DNA from 2 places in the Blautia sp. 1033sp1_1033st1_G9_1033SCRN_220408 genome. Region 2 is predicted to be linked to the other one. Evidence: riboswitches for the same ligand, from Rfam matches in the RefSeq annotation. Region 2 holds a riboswitch; the other holds the start of a gene.

Region 1 (19,141 bases), on a different contig from region 2:
ACCAATATACACATCAATGGCATTGTCTCGTTCTGCTCTTGAAATCTCCTTTTTAAAAGGCAGGTTCAGCACCTTCGGACTCTGACGAAGGAACCAGTTATCAGCCTTCTGTCCTGCCAGTCTTGTACAATGCACACGGGACTGCTGTCCTGCACCAACACCAATAGCCTGTCCGTCTTTTACGTAGCATACAGAATTGGACTGAGTATACTTCAAGACGATAAGAGCCACTTTCATATCTCTTTTTGCTTCTTCTGAAAGATCTTTCTTAGCAGTCACAATATTGGAGATCAGCTGATCATCAATAGCCAGCTCCTGTCTTCCCTGTTCAAAAGTAACACCATATACCTGCTTATGTTCTACAGGTGCAGGCACAAAGTCCGGATCGATCTGGATCACATTGTAGTTGCCTTTTTTCTTCTGCTGAAGGATCTCCAATGCCTCCTGTGTATATCCAGGTGCGATCACACCGTCAGATACCTCTCTCTTGATCAAAAGGGCTGTATCTTTATCACACACATCAGAAAGGGAAATGAAATCTCCAAAGGATGACATACGGTCTGCACCTCTTGCTCTTGCATATGCACATGCCAGCGGTGAAAAGTTCTTCCAATCCATATCCTCTACCCAGTAGATCTTTGCAAGAGTCTCTGTCAGCGGAAGGCCAATGGAAGCCCCTGCAGGTGAAACATGCTTGAAAGATGTGGCAGCCGGGAGACCGGTAGCTTTCTTCAGATCGCGTACCAGCTGCCATCCGTTAAATGCATCCAGAAAATTAATGTATCCAGGTCTTCCTGAAAGAACCTTGATTGGAAGTTCTGATCCATCCTCCATGTAAATCCTGGAAGGTTTCTGATTTGGGTTGCATCCATATTTTAACTCTAATTCTTTCATTATTGTCTCCTCCTTCTTCTGATTACTGATTCTTGTTTACGATCTTTGATACATAACTGCCTGTTGCAATATCAATGTACCTTACAAACAGAGATACTTTGTTGTCAGGATTCAGGCTGTTCCACAACAACTCTGCAAATGCATCCATATCATCCGGGATGGCTACCAGCTTAGGCTCTCCTTCGAAGCTTGGAAGCGGATTCCCGTCGCACTTGTATGTGTGGATAAAATGTCCTTCTCCTGCTTTTGCATTTGAATAGGCAAAGGTATATCTGTTGCAAGAAGATGGATCCCCATTATTGCTTTTCAAAATAGACATTGCATAGCTGTAGGAACCATTTTCCACATGCATAACACCGGAAATACGAGGCGTATAGTTTGGTCCATCTGGCTCAAATTCTCTGCTGCGAAGGGACTGTTCAAATGTAAGCTGATGATCCATTCCCTCATAGATGGTGTCTGTCTGATCACCATTTGTAACAATCGTCTTATTGCCCAGAACACGTACCGGAGCATAAATGATCAAACTTGGATCAACCAGTTTGGAAGGGTCAAAGGCCTGTGTACGGATCCCCTCTCCTTCTTCTACAAAAATACGGTTTCTGCTGTTTTCACTTCTGCCCATGATAAAATATGCTGTTACAGCCTTGGTTCCATCTGCAGACCGTCCGATCACGATCCCTCTGCCAGGATAAGAATTTTCTTTCAGTTCTTTTTCCAGTGACAACATTTCCATAATCTTTGCTCCTTTGCTTTACCTTTTCTCTTTTTTGTGTACAAAAAACCTGGGAAGCCCTCTTACCAGGCTGCCCAGGCGGTCGACATTTTCATATACTGCACTCCCTGTAGGTTTGCCCTACGATCCGCCAGTTGTGCAGCTCTTTTTTACTATACAATAGATTTTTCTTATTTGCAAGCCCCCAAAAATATTTGGTGTTGAAAAACCTATTCACTTCAAGATTCACAGACACTCTACTGCAAGGCTTTATCTCAGTCGAGAAGACTCCCACATCTTTCAGGTGGTAAGTAACAGCAAGTTCGTCTCAGTGGGAGTCCAATCTCCGACTGAGATAAACGCTCCGCGAGGATGCGCAGTGATTCTGTAAAGAATATGTCAGCTTACGCTGACCAGAATCACGCGCCAAGTCTCGCGGCTACTCGACTTGAACCGCCTGAATGCGAGCCTGTATATCAGCCTTCATCTGCTCCCAGGCCTGAGGATTATCCACATAATATTTAGGGCATTCTTTCCCTGTTACATCATAATGCCGGATCACTGCCTCCTGATCCAGTCCAAAACGCACACAAAGCCAGGCTGCCAGTTTTACGCAAGATTCATAAGTGGTATCATTAAACTTCCCGGTCTCGTCTGGATGGCAGCACTCAATAGACAAAGTGTCTACGTTCCTGGAATTGGTGGCATAGGACATCTCAGAAGATGGAATACACTGGATCACCTCGCCCTCCAGTCCAATCACGAAATGGCTGCTTACCTTTGTCTCATGGGTCCAGGACAGATTCTCAAAATAATCCCTGTTGTCCTGTGCAGAGGCTCCCGGATTCGCTGTATAATGAATGGCAATATAATTAACCTGTGCAATGGGCAGCTGCGGCCTGGAATACTCATTAGGGGTAAGCAGCTGCACATCAATATACGGTGCTCCCTGTTCCTGCCACTGCTGAGGGCCATCGGAAGTACCCTCTACACTGGATGCATTCTGACTGGTCATTTCCTCTGACTGATCTGCTGTATACTTTCTGTTGATCAGCCAGATCATGCAGACAAGGATCAGCAGCAAAAGGCTGCACGCAAGGATCAGCCGCCGGTTACGCTGCCGTATCCGCTGCCTTTTTCCAGGTATTGTTCTTTTCTCTTTATGTAAATCAGGCCGCCTTGGAAAAGACGGCCTGGGAGATTTATCTGTCATATTTATTTATCATCTACACTGTAGTTCGGTGCTTCTTTTGTAATGTGGATATCATGAGGATGAGACTCTTTCAGAGATGCAGCGGAGATCTTAACAAATCTGCCGGTTGTCTTCAGTATCTCAATATTCTCGGCGCCACAGTATCCCATACCTGAACGAAGACCGCCCATTAACTGGAATACAGTATCCTCCAAATGGCCCTTGTATGCTACACGGCCCTCAACACCTTCAGGAACAAGCTTCTTGGCATTCTCCTGGAAATAACGATCCTTGCTGCCGTTCTCCATAGCTGCAATAGATCCCATACCACGATATACCTTGTACTTTCTTCCCTGATATAATTCAAATGTTCCCGGACTCTCATCGCATCCTGCGAACATGCTTCCCATCATACACACATTAGCACCTGCTGCGATCGCCTTAGTAATATCACCGGAATACTTAATACCACCATCTGCAATGATAGGGATATCATAACGGCTTGCCACTTCGTAACAGTCCATAACTGCTGTGATCTGTGGAACACCAATACCGGCAACCACACGGGTAGTACAAATAGATCCAGGTCCGATACCAACTTTAACAGCATCCACTCCTGCATCGATCAGAGCCTTTGTAGCTGCTCCTGTAGCTACATTCCCTGCGATCACCTGAAGCTCCGGATATGCTGCCTTGATCTCCCGAACAGCACGGAGGATATTCTCAGAATGGCCGTGGGCTGAATCGATCACGATCACATCTACGTTAGCTGCAACCAGTGCCTCTACACGTGCAAGTACATTAGCTGTAATACCTACAGCTGCACCACAGAGCAGACGTCCCTGGGAATCCTTCGCTGCCAGCGGATATTTGATCTGCTTCTCAATATCCTTAATAGTGATCAGTCCCTTTAAGTTGAAGTCATCATCAACGATGGGAAGCTTCTCTTTACGGGACTTGGCAAGAATCTTCTTTGCATCTTCAAGAGTGATCCCTTCTTTTGCAGTGATCAGTCCTTCAGAAGTCATGCATTCTTTAATCTTCTTGGAAAAGTCTGTCTCAAACTTAAGGTCACGGTTGGTAATGATACCTACCAACTTTCTGCCTTCTGTGATCGGAACACCTGAAATACGGAATTTTGCCATCAGGTCGTTGGCATCCTTCAATGTGTGCTCTGGGGACAAATAGAATGGGTCTGTGATAACGCCGTTCTCGGAACGCTTAACTTTATCTACCTCATCAGCCTGCGCCTCGATAGACATATTCTTGTGAATAATACCAATACCACCCTGTCTGGCCATGGCAATCGCCATTCTGTGCTCTGTAACGGTATCCATACCTGCACTCATCAGCGGTATGTTTAATTTTACTTTCTTGGTCAGATACGTGGTTACATCAACCTGATTCGGAATTACCTTTGAATACGCCGGAACTAAAAGAACATCGTCAAATGTAATGCCCTCTCCAATGATAGTACCCATTGCATTTCCTCCCTTGTTAAATGTTTTGTGTTTTATTTTTTATGTATTGTTCCATAGTTTAGCAAAAAAAATAATCAGTGTCAATACCGGGTTAGCCTGAAAAATTCTTAGCATGACACACTGGGTCAGGCCGGAAAAACCTTGCCATGACACACTGGGTCAGGCCAAAAAGACCTTGTCACAACCTGTTTACTCAGTCCAGAAAGACCTTGCTTGGCGCACTGCTCCGAATCGCCTGGATCATCTTCTCATCCGGCTCCAGGATCACTTTGCAGGACTCTCCATTATCTCTGATGATCATGGCAAAACGCTTGTGCTCTGCATTTCCAGAAGAAAAATCGTACACCTTCATCTTCTGGTTATTGTTGTAATAATCCATCCTGTGGGAGGTAAGGGGAGCTACCAGATCTGCATTCTTAATATCCAGATTTTTAACTCTTTTTCTCTTGGATTTGGCCATGATCTTGTCAATGTCCAGTTCACCGTTCACATAAAGATACTCGTACTCCAGGTCAGTCCTTGGAAACAGTATAAAATACCCTGCCAGACCAAGAACCAGTGCCAGAAGCAGAGCAATTGGTGTGATAAACAAACCTGCCACAACAAAAAGTGCAGTAAATCCTATCACTGCGATCCGGACTGCAGAATCCGCTGCTGTGCGCTCTTTCTTTACCAGATGCTCCTGATATAAGTCACTCATAACATCTTCTCCTATTTCTTTTTTTGTTTTTAATTTTTGTAATTGTCAGAAAGTTCAATTCAAGTCGAGCAGTGCTTCCAGTACATCTTCTACTATTCCTGACATTTTTTTCAGTATATCACAAAACAGGGCCAGCGTCTATGACGCCGACCCCAATTTATACTTTCTTTATGATGTACCTCTTTATAATGTGGCTGGGATTACATCATACCCATTCCCTGTCCGCCAGCCGGTACTGCCGGTGCATCTTCTTTGATGTTTGCAACAACAGACTCTGTTGTAAGCAGTGTAGATGCAACGCTTGTAGCGTTCTGAAGGGCACTTCTGGTAACTTTTGCAGGATCAAGGATACCTGCGCTAACCATATCCACATATTTCTCATTCAGAGCATCAAAACCAATTCCTGGCTCAGACTCTTTTACTTTATTGATGATCACGGATCCCTCAAGTCCTGCATTTGCAGAAATACGGAACAGAGGAGCCTCCAGTGCTTTCAGGATGATGTTGGCACCGGTCTTCTCATCTCCCTCAAGAGATGCAGCCAGCTCACCAACCTCTTTGGTAGCATGGATGTAAGCAGAACCGCCACCTGCGATAATGCCTTCCTCAACAGCTGCTCTTGTAGCTGCCAGAGCATCTTCCATACGAAGTTTTGCTTCTTTCATCTCTGTCTCAGTTGCAGCACCAACACGGATCACAGCTACACCGCCAGACAGTTTTGCAAGTCTTTCCTGAAGCTTCTCTCTGTCGAAATCAGATTTTGTCTCCTCAATCTGAGCACGGATCTGTGCAACACGGTTTGCAATATCTTCTTTCTTTCCAAGACCGTCAACGATAACGGTATTCTCTTTTGCAACTTTAACGGATTTTGCACGGCCTAACTGAGCCATTGTAGCATCCTTCAGTTCCAGACCAACCTCATCAGAGATCACTGTACCGCCTGTAAGGATTGCAATATCCTGAAGCATTTCTTTTCTTCTGTCACCATAGCCAGGAGCTTTAACAGCCACTACCTGGAAGGTTCCTCTTAATTTGTTTACGATCAGAGTAGTAAGAGCCTCACCCTCAACATCCTCTGCAATGATCAGAAGCTTTGCTCCAGCCTGAACGATCTGCTCCAGAAGCGGAAGAACTTCCTGGATATTGCTGATCTTCTTATCTGTGATCAGGATATATGGATCTTCCAGTGTTGCTTCCATTTTCTCCATATCTGTGGACATATATGCTGAAATATATCCACGGTCAAACTGCATACCTTCTACCAGGTCAAGCTCTGTATGCATAGTCTTGGATTCTTCTACAGTGATAACACCATCATTGGAAACCTTCTCCATAGCATCAGCTACCAGCTTACCAACCTCTTCATCACTTGCAGAAATTGCTGCTACATTTGCGATCTGGGATTTACCGCTTACTTTCTGGCTCATCTTCTTGATTGCTTCTACAGCAACATCTGTAGCTTTCTTCATACCTTTTCTCATAATGATCGGGTTTGCACCTGCTGCCAGGTTTCTCATTCCCTCATGTACCATTGCCTGAGCAAGTACTGTAGCAGTTGTAGTACCATCACCTGCAACATCGTTGGTTTTGGATGCTACTTCTTTAATCAGCTGTGCACCCATATTTTCAAATGCATCCTCAAGCTCGATTTCTTTCGCAATGGTAACACCATCGTTAGTGATCAGCGGAGCGCCAAACTGTTTATCAAGAACTACGTTTCTTCCTTTCGGTCCAAGTGTTACTCTTACTGCATCAGCTAATTTATTCACACCAGCTTCAAGTGCTGCTCTGGCTTCTGCGCCATATTTAATCTCTTTTGCCATGATCATCAATCCTCCTGTTTTTATTTAATAACAGCTAAAATATCGCCCTGTTTTACAACAATATATTCTTCGTTTTCAAGTTTCACTTCTGTTCCTGCATATTTGGAGTAGATAACCTTATCTCCTACAGCAACTTCCATTTTTACTTCTTTGCCATCAACAACGCCGCCAGGACCTACAGCAATAACCTCTGCCTGCTGTGGTTTTTCCTGTGCCTGACCAGGAAGAACAATACCGGACTTTGTAGTTTCTTCTGCTTCTAACTGTTTTAATACAACCCTGTCACCTAATGGTACTAACTTCATGATTTATGTCCTCCTTTATTATTGCAATGCTCTTCATTTCTAATTTGCTAGCACTCAATTAATATGAGTGCTAATCACTGTCCCTATATTATTGAATTTATCGCTTTTCTGCAACTCTTTTCACGCTTATAGATTACAGTGTATTCTTTTAAAATCTTATTTATTCTTTATTTTTCTCTTGTTTTCTAATTTTTTTATTTTTATAAAAAAATGATGTAAATATAGCAGCAAAAGAAACAGCCAGCAAGCCAAGCCAGAATCCTACAGGTACAGTATACACAAAGCCCATCATTGCGATGCATTTTTAGCAATAAGAACCTTACGGAATAATTTCCTGATTACGGAACAAAGCGAACAAGTCCGCTTCAAACTCCCTGTATCCCTCAATCTTTGAGGGACTTGTTACGCTTTGCGCGCCAGATGCAGTCTGCTTTAGCAGACATATTCCTCATGCATCTGGTCGCATCCTCGCGGAGCGTTTTTATGTAATAGGAACATTACGGAGTAATTTCCTATTACATAAAAAAGACTGCTGCAATCTCTGCAACAGCCTTCTGATCATCTGATATCCCAGCCCTGTTCAGGCTTTCTTGTTATTCTTCTGGGCTTTGATCTCCTCCAGTTCATCGAAGATCACTTCATTCAAAACCTTAATATAAGTTCCCTTCATACCTGAAGAACGTGATTCGATCACACCTGCACTTTCAAATTTGCGAAGTGCATTCACAATAACGGAACGGGTGATCCCTACTCTGTCAGCAATCTTGCTGGCAACCAGTATCCCCTCATCCCCATTCAGTTCATCAAAGATATGGATGATGGCTTCCAATTCCGAAAATGATAAAGTATTAAAAGCAGACTTCACAACCTGCTTCTTACGGTCTTCCTCCGCATTCTCTTCATGCACCGCCCGCATCATCTCCAGCCCTACAACAGTAGTGCCGTATTCGCTGACAATAATATCTTCTATATCATATGGACGGTCCTTACGGTACATAAATACCGTGCCAAGTCTCTCACCTGCAATGTCAATGGGATTGATAATCCCCTGGTAGCTTGCAGATACATGCTCAAACCCAAGCGTCTGGAGATTTACATTTTCTTTGGTAGACAGAACGCCCAGAAACCTTTCATTCAACATTCCATCCACATAGCCGCCAACTTTATCTTCAATCAGTTCTGTGATTTCCTCAACTCCAGGACATAAGCTTATACCTAATACCTTACCCTTCTTACTAAGTACAAGAATGTTGGAGCTTAGAGTCTCCATCAGAACCTGGCAGATATCATTAAATACCACCTTGCTGGAGTTGCTGTTGTGAAGAAGCTTGTTAATCTTCCTTGTTCTATCCAGTAACTGAACGCTCATATTGTCCTCCTTTCACTTCTTTTATGAAGCAATCCTGTAATCTGATATAATCATACTACACGTTTTGCAGGATATTTACAAGACATTTTTTACTATTTTTTTATTTTACCCGATTTTTCAGGAAATATATCTTATTAATAAATATTGACTGAAAAAAGCATTATTTATCCTCATCATCGGTTGTTTTCTGTTCCACATATCCACAGGTTTCCTGGCTGCATACCAGTTTATTGCCTTTTTCCACCATATAATTACCGCATTTTGGGCATTTCTTCTTAGACGGCTTCTGCCAGGACATAAAATCACATTCCGGATTGTTCTCACAGCCGTAATATTTTCTGCCCTTTTTGGTCTTTTTCAGCACAACCTCACCGCCGCACTTAGGACACTGTACACCAATCTTTTCATAATATGGCTTAGTGTTTCTGCACTCCGGGAATCCAGGGCATGCAAGAAATCTGCCATGGGGACCATATTTGATCACCATATGACGTCCGCAGTTATCGCAGATCACATCTGTAACTTCGTCCTGGATATCTACTTTTTCCAGTTCCTTCTGTGCAGCATCCACATCTGCTTTCAGATCCGGATAGAAATTACGGACAACTGTCTTCCACTGTACTGTCCCTGCTTCCACGCAGTCCAGAAGACCTTCCATGGTAGCTGTAAAATTCACATCTACAATACTTGGAAATGCCTGTTTCATAATATTATTTACAACTTCACCCAGTTCGGTTACATAAAGGTTCTTCTGCTCTTTTGACACATACCTTCTGCTGATAATCGTGGTAATGGTAGGCGCATAAGTACTTGGGCGTCCGATTCCCAGTTCTTCCATGGTTTTTACAAGGGAAGCCTCTGTATAATGAGCCGGCGGCTGTGTAAAATGCTGCTGTGGCTTTAATTCCTTTAAGGAAAGCTTCATGCCCTTTTCCAGACTTTGGCTTAATACATTGCCCTTCTTCTCATCATCTTCCTGGGTGTATACACACATAAAACCGTCAAAGGCCACCTTGGAAGCTGCAACTGTGAAGGTATATTCCCCTGCCCGGATCTTCACAGATGTGGTCTCATACTTGGCTGCTGCCATCCGGCTGGCTGCAAAGCGTTTCCAGATCAGCTGATAAAGCCTGAACTGATCTCTTGAAAGGGAGTCCTTGATCATCTGAGGAGTCCTGCTGATATCTGTAGGACGGATCGCTTCATGGGCATCCTGGATCTTCTGTCCCTTTTTCACTGCTTTTTCGAAATGGGAAACATACTGCTCACCATAATTGTCTCCAATATAAGCTCTTGCAGCACTGTCAGCTTCCTCAGAGATCCTGGTAGAATCTGTACGCAGATAGGTGATCACACCTACTGTGCCGCTGCCCTTGATATCCACGCCTTCATACAGCTGCTGTGCCAGACGCATGGTCTTCTGTGTAGAAAAATTCAATGTTTTGGCAGCCTCCTGCTGAAGAGTACTGGTAGTAAAAGGAAGTGGCGCATTCTTGGTGCGTTCTCCTTTCTTTACCTCGGAAATCTCATACTCCTGCCCCTCCAGAGCCTTCAGTACCTGGTCCATCTCCTGCTTATTATGGATCTCCATCCGCTTGTCTGTGCCGTAGAATCTGGCTTCCAGTGGCTTTTTCTCTCCATTTACAATGAAGTCTCCGTCCAGGCTCCAGTATTCTTCCGGAATAAAAGAATTGATCTCATCCTCTCTGTCGCAGATGATACGTAAAGCTACAGACTGTACCCTTCCTGCACTTAAGCCTCTCTTCACCTTTACCCATAAAAGAGGACTGATGGTATAACCCACCATACGATCCAGCATACGCCTTGCCTGCTGTGCGTCCACCAGGTTCAGATTTAGTTCTCTTGGATGCTTCAACGAATCCTTTACTGCAGTCTTTGTGATCTCATTAAAGGTGATCCTGTGCATTTTCTTTGGATCCTCTTTCAGAGCCTGTGATAAATGCCAGGAAATAGCCTCTCCCTCACGGTCAGGGTCCGTTGCAAGATAGATCTTATCTGCTTTCTTCGCTGCCTTACGAAGTTTGGCAAGCAATTCTCCCTTTCCACGGATGGTTATATATTTCGGTTCAAAATCATTATCCACATCAATGCCAAACTGACTCTTTGGGAAATCCCGTACATGTCCGTTTGATGCCTCTACTTCATAATTTGCCCCCAAAAACTTCTTAATTGTCTTTACCTTTGCAGGTGACTCAACTATCACCAGATACTTTGCCATGATAACTCTCCTAAGCTAAATCATAATGTAGTCACATGTTACTTACATCTAACATAATGCTGTCTGCCCACCTCACTGGCAAGCCCCAATACCTGAAGCTGCATCAGCAGCCCGCTTGTTTTTCCTGCTGAAAATCCTGTTTTTTGAATAAAATAATCCAGGTTTTCAGGTCGTAAATCGAGACAACTATACACCAATTCCAAATCTCTTGCAAGTCCTAAGTTCTTTTTTTCTCCTGCTGTCTCCTTCTTTTCAGGAAAAATCCCCCATTCCCCAAGCAGGATTTCCGGACACCAGGCAATGCCTGCCCCATCAAAAATCAGCTGATTACAGCCCTGTGAAAGAATCTGATCCACCTGTCCCGGAAGGGCATACACTGCCTTTCCCTGATCAAGAGCAAAGCCTGCAGTGATCAAAGATCCGCTTCGTTCTCTGGCTTCCACGATCAGCACCACATCTGCCAGGGCACTGATGATCCTGTTTCGTGCAGGAAAATGTCCTGCCTTTGGCGGCATCCCGGGAGGAAATTCACTGATGATCCCTCCTCCGGTTTCCAGGATCTGATTGTAAAGCTTCCGGTTGGCTGCAGGATAACACACATCCACGCCGCTGCCCAGCACTGCATAAGTTGGCCTTTGTGCCTCCAATGCGCCCAAATGTCCCTGAGTATCGATTCCCAATGCCATACCGCTTATCACCTGGATCCCGTATTCTGCCAGTACCTTTGCATAACAATGAGCCTGCCTTTTTCCATAGGCGCTGCACATTCTGGCCCCTACCACAGCTGCTGTGGGTGCATTGTCTTCCGGCAGATTTCCTATTACATAAAGTTCTTTTGGCATACCTGACAGCTTCTTAAGACGCTTGGGATATTCCTTACTGTTTATGGTGATCTTTCTTATTTCTGTTTGTTTTCCTTCCATATAAAATACCTCACTGTTTCTTCATTTATACCCAGTATTTTTTGTCAAATGCACGATAGGATAAAGCCTGCGAAATGTGGGAAACATGTATCTTATCCTCCTGCTCCATATCCGCAATGGTTCTGGCCACTTTCAGTATTCTGTGATACGCTCTGCCACTAAGTTCCATTTTTCGGAATGCCTGTTCAAGAAGCCTGTTTCCTTCTTCTGTAACCCCGCAGTATTTCTGGATCTGTCTGCCGGAAAGCTCTCCGTTAAAGCATATGTTTTCCTTTTGATATCTTTCCAGCTGGATCTGCCTGGTTCGCTCTACTCTTTCCCGGATCGTATCAGAGGATTCTCCTTCCGGCGCGCCATTCATCTGCTGAAAAGATACAGGCGATACCTCCGTACAAAGATCGATCCGGTCAAGCAAAGGATTGCTGATCTTCCCCAGATAGTGACTCACTTCTCCAGGAGTGCAGCGGCACCTGTTCATATCCGGAAAAAAGCCACATGGACAAGGGTTCATGGCTGCTGCCAGCATAAAGCCTGCCGGAAATGTAAAGGTCCCGCTGGCTCTTGAAAGCTGGATCACTTTATCTTCCATGGGCTGCCGCAGGATTTCCAGGCTTCTCCTTGAAAATTCCGGCATTTCATCAAGAAAAAGCACACCTCTGTGTGCCAGGGTCACCTCTCCTGGACCAGGAATCCTGCCTCCTCCTGCCATTGCCTGGGCAGAACTGGTATGGTGAGGACTTCGATAAGGTCTTTGACAGATCAACGGACTGTCAGCAGACAACAATCCAGCAATACTGTAGATCCTGGTCAGCTCCAGGCTTTCTTCAAAAGTAAGCTGTGGCATAATGGTGGGAAGCCGCTTTGCCAACATAGTTTTGCCGGCTCCAGGAGGGCCGATAAACAGAATATTGTGAAATCCGCTCACTGCGATCTCACAGGCTCTTTTGGCTCCTTCCTGACCATGGATATCCAGAAAATCCACCCTGGTCTTGCACTCATTTTCTGTTTCTTTAGGGCTTGGTCTGTCAGGATTTTCTTTATGAAAATCTTCCGGATTTTTCAGATATCGGATCAGTTCTTTCAGATCCTTTACACCGATCACTGGCATATCTTTTACAAGCCTGGCCTCCTGAAGATTACCATAGGGAACCATACAATATCTGCACTTTAATTCCCTTGCTTTGATCACTCTGGCAAGAATACCCGGCACAGGATAAATCTCTCCGTTCAGGCTGATCTCCCCGGCAAGCATCACGCCTTCAAGCAGGCTTGGATGAAGGATCCCTGCCGCAGATAAAACAGCTGCAGCTACAGGTATATCAAATCCTGCCCCTTCTTTTTTGATATCTGCCGGTACAAAGTTCACGGTTACTCTTTTAGGTGGCAGACTGATCCCATTATTGCGGAGAGCAGTACGGACCCGGTCCTGAGCCTCTTTTACCTGAGCTGACGGATACCCCACCATTGTGAAGGATGGAAGACCGTCACTTACATCTGCTTCCACCTGAATGGGACACACTTCCATTCCTAAAATACTGGCTGACAATACACTTGCAAACATGATTTCCTTTCTGCAAAAAGCGCTGCCCCGACCTGTGTTTTTGCCTTTTTTAAAATAAAATTCTCATGGATTTTTGTAGATGATTTTCAGAATACTGCACATGAATTCCAGACTGTTTTTGAACAGATAGATAGATTTTAGTATAGCCCATTATGCTCCTATTTGCAATAGTTTAATTGGTTCTGTTTTATACTGCGAATAGACGTTTTCATAGAAATACAAAAGAAAAAAATCGGAAAGGAGAAATACTGTATGAGATTTCAGCGCATTCAGGATCTGCGTACGGATGCTGACCTTTCTCAGAAACAAATCAGCGAAATCCTGCATATCAGCCAGCGATCCTATTCCCATTATGAAACAGGATCCAGGAATATACCAATTGAAATGCTCATCCGACTTGCAAACTATTATAATACAAGCATTGATTATCTGGTTGGCCGTACCGATAACAAAAAGCTGTATCACTAAAAAACATGCATTGTATGCTTCCCGGAAGCTAATCCAGCTCCTAGGCACACACAATGCATGTTTTGTTTTAGTTTTATGGAACAATTATTCTACACCATTCCAGCAATAAGTGCAAAGCTTACATGGCTCAATATCAATGGATGCTTCCAGATCATCCAGACGATGGTACTTCAGGGAAGTGAAATTCAGTTCTTTACGAATCTCTTCCAGCATTTCCTTATAGTTCTGTGAATCCGGATTTGCATAATCTGCAAGCACTTTCGGATCCACATGATCCCCTTCTCTTTTTGCCACGATCCGCCTTGTGATCAGATCCATTTCTGATTTGGATCTGGAGAAATTCAGATACTTGCAGCCATAGAGCAATGGCGGACATGCAGGACGGATATGCACCTCTCTTGCCCCATTATTATAAAGAAATTCTGTAGTTTCACGAAGCTGTGTACCACGAACGATGGAATCATCAATCATCAGCAGGCTTTTCCCTTTGATCAGCTTATGTACAGGGATCAGTTTCATCCTGGCGATCAGATTACGCTGGCTTTGCTGAGTAGGCATAAAAGAACGGGGCCAGGTTGGTGTATATTTAATAAATGGTCGTGCAAAAGGCACTCCGGAACGATTGGCATATCCAATGGCATGGGCAATACCTGAATCCGGCACACCTGCTACAATATCCGGTGAAATCTCCCCTGCATCTCTGCCTGCCAGAATGTCTCCGCATTTGTACCGCATTTCTTCTACATTGACTCCTTCATAGGTAGAAGTTGGATACCCATAATATACCCAGAGGAAAGAGCAGATGCGCATTTTATCCCCTGGCTTTTGCAGCACTTCCACCCCTTCAGGTGTAAGGAAATCTACCTCGCCCGGGCCTAATTCCTTATAATCTTCATAACCCAGATTAATGTACGCATGGCTTTCAAAAGAAGCACAGCAGGCTCCTTCTTTCCTGCCGATCACTAAAGGTGTCCTTCCCAGACGGTCACGGGCTGCATACAGTCCTTCCGGTGTCAGGATCAGCATAGTCATAGATCCCTGGATCACTTCCTGTGCATAGCGGATCCCGTCCAGGATACTGCCCTTCTGATTAATCAGAACTGCCACCATTTCCGTAGGATTTACGCTGCCTCCGCTCATCTCAAGGAAATGTGAGCATCCGTTTTTGAAACAGTTCTGTACCAGTTCCTCCAGATTGTTGATCTTACCAACTGTGGTGATGGCAAAATTCCCCAGGTGGGAACGTACAAGCAAAGGCTGAGGCTCATTATCAGAAATACAGCCGATTCCTACATTTCCGTGCAGTTCCTCCACATCCCGATCAAACTTTGTCCTGAATGGTGAATTCTCGATATTATGGATTGCCCTGTTAAATCCTTCTTCTCTATCATAAACAGCCATTCCACCTCTGCGCGTTCCCAGATGTGAATGATAATCGATTCCGAAAAACAAATCCATTACACAACTGTTTTTTGAAACTACTCCAAAAATTCCACCCATTTTTTCGATTCTCCTCTGTTTTTATTTGCCCTGATGGACTTTTATATAGAAATCAATGCCTGATCCTTTAATGGTTCAGTCACTTTTTCTCTTTGATAATGCCTCTCCTGTAGGCTTCCAGAAGCCATTTTAATTCACTGATCCGCTCCTTCAGTGCCTTTCCATTGTCTGTATCCCCAACCAGGCGCCGTCTGGAAGTATAATGAACTGCCACACGGTTTGAAACAATGTCCTGTTCTCTGATCACTGCATCCTCTGCAGAAGTAAAAGGCTCATGGGCAGTCAGTGCCAGACCATAGGAATTATAGATCAGGGTATATCCGGCGATCCCCGTAACTTTCCGATAAGCTTTGGAAAAACCGCCATCGATCACGATCACCTTCCCACCACACTTCACAGGATTCTCTCCCTCTAGCTGATGCACAGGTACATGGCCGTTAATGATCCTGCCCTCTGCCCCGTCCAATCCAAATTCTTCCAAAATATGATCAACTACTTTTTCATTCTCAAGAAGGCGGTAATAAGCATTTTTATTCTCCTGATGAGTTCCCGGATCTTCTATATAGTACCGTTCAAAAGTAGTCATCTTATCTTTTCCGAAAAGCGGTGAATTAGGTGCTGCCCAGATGTACCACAGTATATCCCTGCTTTTTTCCAGTTCCTTATCGTCCAATTCATAAAAAGCCCGTCTTGCATAGGATTCCAGGGTATCATAAAGGGCTTTTCCTTTGTATATGTTCCCATAGATCTGTACTTTCTTAAAGGATCCGTCTTCATTTAATGGAATGCTTCCATGAAACAGCAGATTCCCATTATATACCCTATAAAGCCCTCCTTTGTCAAGAAGAAAACGCATATGCTGTTGAAGCTTTGCACAATTAACAAAACCGGAAGTAAGCCGTTCCATCACTGTTCGTTCTTCTTTAGTAAGCTGATAAGGATGTGTCCAGTCCACAGTGGGAAAACAATTATCCAAAAGTGGATATTCTTTTCCGTCAGGAAGTGTAACCGTTCCTTTTTCCGGATGGATCCGATGAAGCAGGAGTCGATCCTCCATATCAAAGTCCGGATGGTTCATGATCAGCTGACCCTCCAGTTTGAACTGGATCACTGCAATAGCCTTATGCATTTTCCTGCTATATTCTTTTTCCATTGCATTGTAATTAGACGGACTGGAAATCCCTGAAAAAGCTATGCAGGGATCATCCCTGTATGCTTCCATTGCAAAGGCTGCCAGCGGCATCATGTTAATCCCATAGCCATCCTCCAAAATATCCAGATTGCCATATCGGACACTATTACGGATCACAGTGGCAATACATGCCTGCTGTCCTGCAGCAGCTCCCATCCATACTACATCATGGTTCCCCCACTGGATATCCAGGGAATGGTAAGACATCAATCGGTCCATAATGAAATGGGGGCCAGGTCCTCTATCATAAATATCTCCAAGGATATGCAAATGATCCACTACCAGCCTTTGGATCAGTTCGCACAAAGCAATAATAAAGTTCTCTGCCCTGCCGATCTGAATGATGGTTTCTACAATCGCATCATAATAGGCTTCCTTGTCCAGAACCTCTGCCTTTTCAGTGATCAGTTCTTCAATCACATAAGCAAAATCTGCAGGAAGGGCTTTTCTTACTTTGGATCTTGTATATTTGGAGGCTGTTGTTTTGCATACCTCGATCAGACGGTATAAAGTGATCTTATACCAGTTTTCCATATCCTCTTCCTGTTTTTTTACCAGTTCAATCTTCTCTTTCGGATAATAAATCAGCGTTGCCAGTGATCGTTTATCCTGATTGCTTAGGGTATGGCCAAACACGTCATCCACCTTCTTACGGACTGCCCCTGAGCCATTTCTCAGCACATGGGAAAAAGCCTGGTATTCCCCATGAATATCAGAAAGAAAATGCTCTGTACCTTTCGGCAGGTTCAGAATAGACTGAAGATTGATGATCTCTGTGGATGCCTTTCCAATCGTTGGATAAAGCTCTGCAAGCCGCTGCAGATAGCGCAATTCTTCTGTGGTCATAGTCCCTCCCTACACCGCATTTTTTGAGAAATCAAACAGTGAAATCTGGTTGGACTGAGGAATATCCCCAAATAACCCCAGATCGTCCATCAGATCGATCACTGTCTTGCTTACCTTCGTCCTGTCACGGAAATCATCCTTTGACAGGAACTTTCCTTTTGCTGCTGCTTCTACAACAGCGTCTGCTGCCTTGTCCCCCAAACCGTCAATGGTATCCAGCGCAGGCATCAGCTTCTGATCCATGATCTGGAACCTGTGGGCCTTTGCCTTGTAAAGGTCAATAGGAACAAAGTCAAATCCTCTTGCATACATCTCCTGTACGATCCTCATATCCTTCAGGGTTGCCTGCTCCTTCTGGGTAGCCAGATCCCCTTTCTTACGGATCTCTGCCATATAGTATTCCAGTCTTTCTTTACCCATACACATCAGTTCATAGGAAAATGATGTGGCACGGATACTGAAGTAAGCTGCATAGTAAGCCAGTGGCTGGAAAACCTTAAACCAGGCAATACGGTAAGCCATCATAACGTAGGCTGCTGCATGGGCTTTTGGGAACATGTACTTAATCTTCTTACAGGACCAGATATACCAGTCCGGAACCCCGTGCTCTTTCATGGTTGTGATCCATTCATCACGCAGGCCTTTTCCTTTACGTACACTTTCCATGATGGTAAATGCCAGACCGCTTTCCACACCCTGTCCGATCAGATAGATCATAATATCATCCCTGGTACAGATAGCAGTGGAAATAGTGGCCTTTCCTTCTTCGATCAAGGTCTGTGCATTGCCAAGCCACACATCCGTTCCGTGAGATAGCCCTGCAATACGGACAAGATCAGAGAAATACTTTGGTTTTGTATCAATCAGCATCTGCATGGCAAAGTCTGTACCAAACTCAGGAATACCCAGACATCCCAGCTTACAGCCTCCGATATCCTCTGGCTTGATCTTCAATGCCTCTGTGCTGGCAAACAAAGACATCACTGCCTTGTCATCCAGCGGAACCTTCCTGGCAGAAAGACCTGTCAGATCCTCCAGCATACGGATCATGGTAGGATCATCATGCCCCAGTATATCTAGCTTCAGAAGGTTACCGTCAATAGAGTGATAATCAAAATGAGTGGTGATAAAACCACTGCTGGAATCATTTGCCGGATACTGTACAGGTGTAAATTTCTCAATCTCCTCGCCTTTTGGAAGAACAATGATTCCTCCAGGATGCTGTCCTGTGGTACGGCGTACTCCGGTACAGCCCTGCACGATCCTATTGATCTCACAGTACCGCTTATGCTGGCCTCGCTCTTCAAAATAATTCTTTACATAACCAAACGCTGTTTTATCAGCCAGGGTACCAATGGTGCCGGCCTTAAAGGTCTGGCCTTTTCCAAAAATCACCTCTGTATATTTATGTGCATTTGTCTGATATTCACCGGAAAAGTTCAGGTCAATATCCGGCTCCTTGTCTCCCTTGAATCCAAGGAATGTTTCAAATGGAATATCAAAACCCTGTTTTGTCATCTTTGTACCACACTTAGGGCAGATCCGGTCCGGCATGTCACAGCCTGCCATTCCAGCAAATTCCTTGATTTCAGGAGAATCAAAATCACTGTATTTGCATTCCGGATTAGGGCACAGGTAATGGGGCGGCAGAGGATTGACCTCTGTGATACCGGACATAGTGGCTGCAAGCGAGGAGCCAACCGATCCACGGGAACCAACCAGATACCCATCCTCATTGGACTTCCATACCAGTTTCTGTGCAATGATATACATCACCGCATATCCATTGGAAATAATAGAATGCAGTTCTTTCTCCAGCCGATCCTCCACAATGGCAGGCAGCGTCTCCCCGTACATTTCGTGAGCTTTCTTGAAACATATATCCTTCAGATCCCTGTCGGAATTTTCAATAACAGGCGGAAATTTGTCCGGA
Region 2 (10,149 bases):
CGGAGATCTTACAAACAAAGGCCGTCCTTCTTCAAATCCGGTCATATGTTCACCGGAATAGTAACAGTAAGACAGAAGTCCACCGCCGTCTTTGTCTCCCTCCAGAGCCTTTCTGTATAAGGTGCCATAAAGCTGGTTCATATCTACTTCCATCCCCATAGCCTGGGCAAACTCTTTGAAAATGCCCACCCATGCATTCAGATCTGTGGTGCAGTTATTAGAATGTGCCATAGCCACCGGATGACCGGATGGTGTAGCAACCATATCAATCTCCTTATAAGGGGCAGATAATTCCTTCTCCAGTACAATAGATGCAAATACAGAAGTACCTGCTGAAACATTTCCTGTGCGCATAGCAACGCTGTTAGTGGCAACCATGCCAGTGCCTGCATCCCCTTCCGGCGGACACATAGGAATCCCGGCCTGCAATCTGCCGCTCACATCCAAAAGTCTTGCACCCTCTTCTGTCAGACAGCCAGCTTCCTGTCCTGCCACCAGACATCTAGGCATAATATCCCGAAGCTTCCAGCCAAATCCATATGGCTGGACCATCTGATCAAACTGCTGGATCATGGTCTCATTATAATCCTTTGTCTCACAGTCTACCGGGAACATACCTGCCACATCCCCGATCCCAAGCACTCTTTGCCCGGTAAGCTTCCAGTGCACGTAAGCCTCAAGAGTAGTAATATAATCAATATCCTTTACATGAGGCTCGCCTTTCAGAATGGCCTGGTATAAATGAGCAATGCTCCATCTCTGGGGAACGTTATAATGAAAAAGCTCTGAAAGCTTCTCGCTGGCTTCCCCGGTAATATTATTGCGCCAGGTACGGAAAGGAACCAGCAGATTCCCCTCTTTATCAAAAGGCATATAACCATGCATCATGGCACTGATACCTATAGCACCTGTTCTGGTAAGCTCTGTCTCTGCACCATACTTCTCTTTAATGTCCATAAGAAGGCTCTGATAGCACCCCTGAAGTCCGCTCCATACATCCTCAAGACTGTAGGTCCATACTCCATGTTCATAACGATTCTCCCATTCATGTCCTCCGGATGCTATCGGCTCATTCTGTTCATTGATCAGCACAGCCTTGATCCTGGTAGACCCAAGCTCAATCCCAAGAGCAGTCCTGCCCTCCAGGATTGCCTGCCTGTTCTCTGCAATACTCATTATAAAATCCTCCCTTTTCCCTTTCTTAATCTGTCCGCATACCTCTTATTTGGAAATACCTATCATCTCCGTCGAAATAAAAAAGATATCACATACACCCCTAATGCTATCATAACAAGAGACGGCATAATACGCCCGATCATTCGAATCAGCACACTTAAAATCCCCACAAAGATCACAAGAGAGATCAGCTTCTCATACCAGGGCTTATCCTGAAAACTGTGAACCTGTCTCTTGTCTTCGCTATAGCTATCCCCGGAAAAGCCAGAATCTTCTGTAGAATACTCCTCATAGGATATATTGCCATTATCCGTATCTGTATCCAGAAGAGTCCTGGCGATCAGCCTGGGATCTCCAAGTTCGTTCAGCACATCCTGCTCTGATCTTCCCTTCATCACCTGGGACTGTATATAATCCTCATAATACCTTAAATGTGCAGCAATCTTCCCTTCATGCATTTGCCCGGTCAGCTGACTCTCCAAAATGTCTAAAAATCCTCTTCGATCCATGCTGTATCCAACCTCTCGTTCCATATCGTAATTGGGGCATTTCCTAACATTATGGCTTCATTTTATCATAAAGGACAAGGATATCCTATATACTTTTTCTAAAATTTCTATAATCTTTTTATCATTTTATGAATTTTGCACAAATTTAACTGTTATTTTTCTATCAATTAACATTGATAAATACTTGACAATCTCATCCACTTATGCTAAAGTGATTTCATCAGTTGAAAAGCTTCTGAATACTGACGGATTCGTGGAATTGACCACAGGGATTTCAGAAGTTGGACACAGCCGACCGTCTGGGCAGTATTTGATCTCATCAGATACTGCCCTTTTTTAACAGGATGATGGCATTGTACCCATCCTGTGGTCCGGCAGCAATGTTCCCGGAGAGTAAAGGCAGAATATTCCCGGAAGGCTATCAATATTTATTCAAAATCAGGAGGAGAAATTTATGGGATTCAAAACTGACATTGAGATCGCACAGGAATGCGAAATGAAGCCGATCACTGAGATCGCAGAAAAAGCAGGGATTGATGACAAATACCTGGAGCAGTACGGAAAGTACAAAGCAAAAATCGATTACAATCTTTTAAAAGAATCTGACAAAGAAAATGGAAAGCTGATTCTTGTGACTGCTATCAACCCTACACCGGCTGGTGAAGGTAAGACAACAACTACCGTTGGTCTGGCTGATGCAATGCAGAAAATGGGCAAAAGTGTTATGGTAGCTCTCCGTGAGCCATCCCTTGGACCGGTATTCGGTGTTAAAGGCGGTGCAGCAGGCGGCGGATATGCACAGGTTGTTCCTATGGAGGATATCAACCTTCACTTTACAGGTGATTTCCATGCCATCGGTGCAGCGAATAACCTGCTGGCAGCAATGATCGACAACCATATTTTCCAGGGAAATGCACTGAACATTGACCCACGTAAGATCACCTGGAGAAGATGTGTAGATATGAATGACCGTCAGCTTCGTAATGTAGTAGACGGCCTTGGTGGAAGAACAAACGGTATGCCTCGTGAAGACGGATACGACATCACGGTTGCATCTGAGATCATGGCTGTTCTTTGCCTTGCAAGTGACATCAAAGACCTGAAAGAACGTCTTTCCAGGATCATCATCGGATATACATATGGCAAACCATCAGAGCAGAAGCCGGTAACAGCTGGTGACCTTCATGCAGAGGGCGCTATGACCGCACTTCTTAAAGATGCCCTGAAGCCAAACCTTGTACAGACACTGGAGCATGTACCGGCCATCGTACATGGCGGACCATTTGCAAACATCGCTCACGGATGCAACTCTGTAACTGCTACAAAAATGGCCTTAAAGCTGGCTGATTACACCATCACAGAGGCTGGTTTTGGTGCTGACCTTGGTGCAGAGAAATTCCTGGACATCAAATGCCGTATGGCAGGTCTGAAGCCAAACGCAGTAGTGATCGTAGCTACTGTACGTGCACTGAAATATAATGGCGGCGTTCCAAAGGCTGACCTGAACAATGAGAACCTGGAAGCTCTTGAGAAAGGTCTTCCAAACCTTCTGAAGCATGTAAGCAATATCCGCAACGTATACAAACTGCCATGCGTAGTAGCTATCAACGCATTCCCAACAGATACCAAGGCAGAACTTGATCTTGTAGAAACAAAATGTAAAGAGCTTGGCGTAAACGTAGCACTTTCCGAAGTATGGGCAAAAGGCGGCGAAGGCGGTCTGAAGCTGGCTGAGGAAGTAGTACGTCTGTGTGATGAGCCAAACGACTTCACATATTCCTATGAGCTGGAAGGCTCCATTGAAGACAAGCTGAACCAGATCGTTCAGAAGATCTATGGTGGTAAGAGAGTTGTTCTTACAGCAAATGCCCAGAAACAGGCAAAACAGTTAGAGGCTCTTGGCTTTGGCAACTGCCCGATCTGTGTAGCTAAGACACAGTACAGCCTGACAGATGACCAGACCAAGCTTGGCGCTCCTACAGACTTTGAGGTAACAGTACGTAACCTGAAGATTTCTGCAGGTGCCGGCTTCATCGTAGCACTTACCGGTGAGATCATGACCATGCCAGGACTTCCCAAGGTACCGGCTGCTGAGAAGATCGACGTAGACGAAACTGGAAAGATCACAGGTCTTTTCTAATAGAAATTCAACCTTGACAATACTCCCTCTTATAGATATAATACTTCCAATAAGAGGGAGTAGCTGCCACAGGCTTGGACCTTTATCAGTGTTTCATCCAGTGGATTTTCAGGCGTCAGAACGGCCACCAGTACAGTGACCCGCCTAAAGTTGAAATAGCAAGACTTTTATTACAGTATGTTTATTGTTCATTCAGCAAATACTGTAATAAAAGTCTTTTTTATTTACTATGAAATCACGGGCAGCAGTCATAAATGAGACATGCTTGTCCTCACTTCGCTCTCTCAAAATCCATTTTTCAGGAGGAAAATCATGAGTTTTTTAATTGAAGGAGTCCAGGCTCTCACCTGGCAGCAGGTGGTTATGTACGCAGTAGGTATCCTGCTGATCTATCTGGCAATCGAAAAAGGTTATGAACCATCCCTGCTTTTACCAATGGGATTTGGTGCCATTCTGGTTAATCTTCCCTTTACAGGTGTACTTGATCAGACCCTTCAGGGAGGCATTCAGGCAAATGGCGTGATCGAATGGCTGTACAATGTAGGGATCAATGCTTCCGAGGCTATGCCAATCCTGTTGTTTATCGGTATCGGAGCAATGATTGATTTTGGTCCACTGCTTTCCACCCCACAGATGTTTTTATTTGGTGCCGGTGCACAGTTCGGGATCTTTGCAGCAATCCTGCTGGCAACCGTTCTTGGTTTTGACCTGAAGGATGCAGCTTCCATCGGTATCATCGGTGCCGCTGACGGTCCTACTTCCATCCTGGTATCCCAGGTCCTGCACTCAAAATATATAGGTGCCATAGCAGTAGCCGCCTATTCCTATATGGCGCTGGTTCCCATTATCCAGCCTTTTGCTATACGGCTTGTTACCACCAAAAAAGAACGCCAGATCCATATGGAATACAATCCGGCTTCTGTTTCCAAGAAAATGCGTATTGCATTCCCTATTGTTGTTACTATGATTGTAGGTCTGGTAGCACCACAATCTGTGGCTCTTGTAGGATTTCTGATGTTTGGTAATCTGATCCGTGAGTGCGGCGTACTTGGCACCATGTCCGATACCGCTCAGAATACCCTTGCCAACCTGATCACATTATTGCTTGGCATTTCTATTTCCTTCAGCATGCGTGCAGAATACTTTGTCACAAAAGGCACTTTAATGGTTATGCTGATCGGACTTTTTGCCTTTGTAATGGACTCTATTGGCGGTGTATTTCTTGCCAAATTTATGAACCTGTTCCTTAAGAAAAAGATCAATCCTATGGTTGGCGCAGCCGGAATCTCTGCATTCCCCATGTCTTCCCGCGTGATCCAGAAAATGGCACTTGAAGAAGACCCAAGCAATGTTATCCTGATGCACGCAGCCGGAGCCAATGTATCCGGCCAGATCGCTTCTGTTATTGCAGGAGGACTTGTGATCAATCTGGTAACAAGCTTGCTTTAAAGATTCATAATTATAATGTATGATAATGTATAGATGTAGGAGGGAATCTCAATGAATACAGAGAATATAATGGCAGCCCTGGAAATCATGGGCAAAGGAATGGCTGGTATTTTCGTAGCTATCCTGTTGATCATGCTTTGTGTATGGATCATGGGAAGGTTAGGTAAAAAATAATGGAATACAAAATGATGGCAGTGGACATGGACGGAACTCTTTTAAATGATTCCAAGGAGATTTCTCCCAGAACTGCTCAGGCGATCAGGAAAGCTGTTGCACAGGGATTTCTATTTACCCTGTGCACCGGACGTCCCATCCAGGGTGTAGAAAGATACAGTCAGTTCCTTGGTCTTCAGGCTCCTTTGATCACCTATAATGGTGCCATGATCATCCGCTCTGACACCAAGGAGATCCTGTACAAACAGGAACTTTTACCAGAAGATATACATAAGATATTAGAATTCGGCCGGAATTATAATACCACCATGTGTATCTGGTCCGGCAACCGGCTTTATGGGAATGTTTTGAATAATCAGATCCATGCCTATAAGAAAAACACTGGTGTGGAGCCTGTCCTTATGGAAGACGAAGATGCCCTGATCCGCCAGGGCGTTACTAAGATCCTGTGGATCGATACAGAAGAAAAAATCAAAAAAATACAGGAAGAACTCCCTGGAGATGCTTTTTCCCAGGTAACTTTCTGTACTTCCCAGACCACTTATCTGGAGTTTTTCAACAGTCAGGTATCCAAAGCCAAGGCTATGGAACGGCTGGGACAGCTTTTTAATATCCGTCAGGAAGAGATGATTGCTGTCGGCGATGGCCTGAATGACCTACCTATGATCGAATATGCTGGTCTTGGCGTTGCCATGGAAAATGCACAGGCCCAGGTAAAAACCCGGGCCCGGTACATTACCTCTTCCAACGAGGAAGACGGTGTTGGTAAAGTTCTTGAAAAATTTGTCTTAATATGAATTCACCCATGCAGCCATGGCTCATTCATGGCTACAGTCCGGGACTTTTATAGTAAATAAAGGCTTCATCGTTGGATACAATTCACGGAATTTCTGGTATCTTGCTTCATATTTTTCCACAAGAGCCGGTTCCGGTTCCACAGTATCCACAATCTTTGTAAGCTTCTTTCCAATGGTTTCCACATCCGGGTAGGCGCCGCAGCCAACTGCTGCAAGCATGGTGCCGCCCAATGATGGACCTTCTTCCACTTCCAATACATCCACCTTAAGATTCATAATATTAGCAATCATTTTTTTCCAAAGTGGGCTCTTTGCGCCACCACCGCAGATCTTTGTACGTTCTATCTGGATTCCCAGGCTTCTTGCCACTTCCAGGGAATCCCGAAGGCCAAATGCAACGCCTTCCAGTACGGCCTGAGTCATATCAGCCCGTGTGGTATCCATAGTCATGCCAAAGAATACGCCTCTTGCATCCGGATTGTTATGAGGAGAACGTTCTCCCATCAAATACGGCAGAAAATACACATGATTCTCACCTAATTCTTTGATCGGTGCCTGCTCCGCACTATAGTCCTTTGTTCCAAGGATCTCTTCTGACCACCATTTATTGCAAGAAGCTGCACTAAGCATACATCCCATCAGATGGTAGCTGCCATCTGCATGGCAGAAAGAATGAAGTGCATTATTCTGATCTACTCCGAATTCTTTGCTGGAAATAAAAATAGTTCCGGAAGTACCAAGTGAAATATTGCACTGGCCATCTCCTACAGTGCCTGTACCCACAGCCGCGGCCGCATTATCTCCGGCTCCTGCCACGATCTTCACCTCTGGTGAAAAACCAAGCTCAGCTGCCAGTTCCGGCCTAAGGGTACCTACAACCTCCCAGCTTTCATACAGTTTTGGAAGCTGTTCCCTTGTGATTCCGCAAATCTGGATCATTTCCTCAGACCAGCATCTGTTCTTTACATCCAGAAGAAGCATACCGGATGCGTCAGATACATCCGTACAGAAGGAACCAGACAGACGGTAAGCCAAATAATCCTTTGGAAGCATGATCTTTACGATCTTTGCAAAATTGTCAGGCTCATTTTTCTTCATCCACAGGATCTTTGGTGCTGTAAATCCTGCAAAAGCAATATTTGCAGTATATGCGGACAGTTTATCCTTACCGATCACCTGATTCAAGTAATCAGTCTCTTCTCCTGTGCGTCCATCATTCCACAAAATTGCAGGACGGATCACCTGATCCTCTTTGTCCAGAGTTACCAGCCCATGCATCTGGCCTCCAAAACCAATGCCTGCCACCTGGGATCTGTCGATCCCGGCGGTCAGCTCTTTCATCCCCTCCATGCTTTTCTCAAACCAGTCAGAAGGATTCTGCTCTGACCAGCCTGGATGTGGGAAATATAATGGATATTCTTTTGATACGATATTACAGATCTTTCCGGACTCTTCCATGAGAAGAAGCTTTACGGCGGAAGTGCCCAGGTCAATACCGATATAGTACATACTCAATTACCCCCATGGATTCTCCGTCGGATATCTTACGCCTGCCGGCTGATTATAACCGATCTCATCTACCGGAACTCCGATATACTTAAATACTTCAAACAATGCTTTTCCGTAATGTCCAAATGCAACTGCACCATGATGCGGGAAGTTCTTCTCGATCAATACGTGGCGGTAGAAACGTCCCATCTCCGGAATTGCAAAAATACCAATAGATCCAAAGGAACGTGTTGCAACCGGCAGGATCTCACCATGTGCAATATAAGCACGAAGCTTGTTGTCAGAAGTGCTCTGCAGACGATAGAAAGTAATATCTCCTGGCACCAGATCACCCTCCAGTGTACCCTGTGTTACTTCCTCAGGCAGGCTTCTTGCCATGATCATCTGATACTTCATTGTGCAGGAAGACAGCTTGCCAGCTGCTGTATTTCCACAATGGAATCCCATAAAGGTATCCTTCTGCGTATAATTAAATTTGCCCTTGATATCGCTTTCGTACATATCATTTGGTACGGTGTTGTTGATGTCAAGAAGTGTTACTGTATCATTACTGATCACTGTGCCGATGAACTCGCTTAATGCACCGTAAATATCAACCTCGCAGGATACCGGGATACCCTGTGCTGCAAGACGACCATTTACATAGCATGGAACAAATCCAAACTGTGTCTGGAATGCAGGCCAGCATTTGCCTGCAATGGCAACAAATTTACGATAACCTTTATGCTCCTCTACCCAGTCCTTTAAGGTCAGCTCATACTGTGCAAGCTTTGGCAGGATCTCCGGCTTTTTATTACCTGCTCCAAGCTCTGCTGCCATCTCTTCTGCCAGTGCCGGGATCCTTTCGTCTCCTGCATGTTTGTTGAATGCTTCAAAAAGGTCAAGCTCTGAGTTCTCCTCAATTTCAACCCCTAAGTTGTACAGCTGCTGGATTGGTGCATTACATGCAAGGAAATTCAATGGACGAGGTCCAAAGCTGATAATCTTAAGATTGCTCAGTGCATATACTGCCTTTGCAACAGGCACAAAATCATGGATCATATCTGCACATTCTTCTGCATTTCCAACCGGATATTCTGGAATATAAGCTTTAATATTGCGAAGCTTAAGATTATAGCTTGCATTTAACATACCGCAGTATGCGTCTCCACGGCCCTGTACCAGGTCATCTCCGGACTCTTCTGCAGCTGCCAGGAACATCTTTGGTCCATCAAAATGCTTTGCAAGCAGGGTCTCAGAAATCTCAGGCCCGAAGTTACCAAGATAAACAGCCAGTGCATTACAGCCAGCTGCTTTAATATCCTCCAGTGCCTGTACCATGTGGATCTCACTTTCTACAATACAGACAGGACATTCATAAATTTCAGAAGCATCATATTTCTCTGTGTAAGCTTTCACCAGTGCTTCTCTTCTTGTAACAGAAAGAGACTCTGGAAAACAATCTCTGCTTACTGCAACAATTCCAATCTTGATCTGTGGCATATTATTCATCATGATATTATCCTCCTTATTCCTCATCCAATGAAATGTTTTTACCTTTTAATCCGTTAAATGCACCCTGGATCTTTGCATCTTCATGTGCGATCAGCCATTTATTCTTAGCAGTCTGAAGTCTGTCTTCCCCATCGGTCTCTGTCTGGAAAGTCAGATCTGTATTTGTCCCTCTTGGAAGAACTACCACGCACTGAAAGCCTGTATCATTTACATGACATGGTGCGTAATGAAGTGTAGTAGCATAAACCTCAATGCCAGTGCCTGCCGGTACCAGATATGCCTCAATATTCGCTGTGTCATATGTAAAATCCGGTGCAATATCCTGCTGATGTCCGATCAGCAGCACCAGATCTGTTACAGCCACATTGATTTCTGAATTGCGATGGTATTCCACTGCATTCAGTTTCCTGTTATGTCCATTGCAGTATCCGATCTCAATAGGAAGTCCGCCATAGCCTTTGTTCTGCAGTTCTCTGGCCACATCCAGGCTTTCCAGTTCTTCTACGGAAGCTACATAGATCACATTTTCCGGTACAGGTGTATGCTTCATCTCCCTGATCAGTGCTGTAAAATCATACCCCTCCAGAACCTTTCCATATTTGCGGAAAGAGTCATCTGTTACATTTTGAATCTTCACCTCTTTACCTCCTTGCCATAAGTTTTTTGTTTATCGATAAAAAAAGCATACCATAAACAGGTATGCTTTTCGTCTTTTTTATTGTCTATTCCATGTCACTTTTTTGACCTTTTTTCTCTTTCCACTGCACTGGGCAGGATCTGGTATCTTTTTTGGAATTCCTTGGCAAATGATCTGTTGCTGGCAAAGCCGTTATCCAGTGCAATCTGACTGATTGTATGGTCAGTATTCATCAGTTCTCTGTATGCATATGCCATTCGGATA

What was found. A riboswitch is a leader RNA that binds a small molecule or an ion and turns the genes downstream of it on or off. The one in region 2 is predicted to bind ZMP and ZTP.
Region 1: linked by a shared signal. The riboswitch ahead of AB5916_RS11100 (IMP cyclohydrolase) and the one ahead of AB5916_RS16985 (formate--tetrahydrofolate ligase) in region 2 are both predicted to bind ZMP and ZTP.

Annotation. Positions count from the first base shown of each region.
Region 1 covers NZ_JBFKZO010000014.1:24,989-44,129, forward strand. The annotation lists gene AB5916_RS11095 (phosphoribosylaminoimidazolecarboxamide formyltransferase) at 1-894, opposite strand, end outside; gene AB5916_RS11100 (IMP cyclohydrolase) at 917-1,630, opposite strand; ZMP/ZTP riboswitch at 1,696-1,778, opposite strand; gene AB5916_RS11105 (N-acetylmuramoyl-L-alanine amidase family protein) at 2,049-2,822, opposite strand; gene guaB (IMP dehydrogenase) at 2,825-4,282, opposite strand; gene AB5916_RS11115 (DUF6106 family protein) at 4,476-4,982, opposite strand; gene groL (chaperonin GroEL) at 5,183-6,805, opposite strand; gene groES (co-chaperone GroES) at 6,826-7,110, opposite strand; gene AB5916_RS11130 (hypothetical protein) at 7,271-7,402, opposite strand; gene codY (GTP-sensing pleiotropic transcriptional regulator CodY) at 7,691-8,479, opposite strand; gene topA (type I DNA topoisomerase) at 8,640-10,718, opposite strand; gene dprA (DNA-processing protein DprA) at 10,757-11,641, opposite strand; gene AB5916_RS11150 (YifB family Mg chelatase-like AAA ATPase) at 11,667-13,202, opposite strand; gene AB5916_RS11155 (helix-turn-helix domain-containing protein) at 13,455-13,670, shown strand; gene AB5916_RS11160 (amidophosphoribosyltransferase) at 13,755-15,170, opposite strand; gene AB5916_RS11165 (fructose-1,6-bisphosphatase) at 15,250-17,208, opposite strand; gene AB5916_RS11170 (PolC-type DNA polymerase III) at 17,218-19,141, opposite strand, start outside.
Region 2 covers NZ_JBFKZO010000040.1:534-10,682, forward strand. The annotation lists gene AB5916_RS16975 (xylulokinase) at 1-1,176, opposite strand, end outside; gene AB5916_RS16980 (DUF1700 domain-containing protein) at 1,239-1,685, opposite strand; ZMP/ZTP riboswitch at 1,914-1,997, shown strand; gene AB5916_RS16985 (formate--tetrahydrofolate ligase) at 2,140-3,825, shown strand; gene AB5916_RS16990 (sodium ion-translocating decarboxylase subunit beta) at 4,138-5,274, shown strand; gene AB5916_RS16995 (hypothetical protein) at 5,326-5,448, shown strand; gene AB5916_RS17000 (Cof-type HAD-IIB family hydrolase) at 5,448-6,245, shown strand; gene xylB (xylulokinase) at 6,267-7,754, opposite strand; gene AB5916_RS17010 (L-fucose/L-arabinose isomerase family protein) at 7,761-9,245, opposite strand; gene AB5916_RS17015 (DUF4867 family protein) at 9,262-9,885, opposite strand; gene AB5916_RS17020 (AraC family transcriptional regulator) at 9,981-10,149, opposite strand, start outside.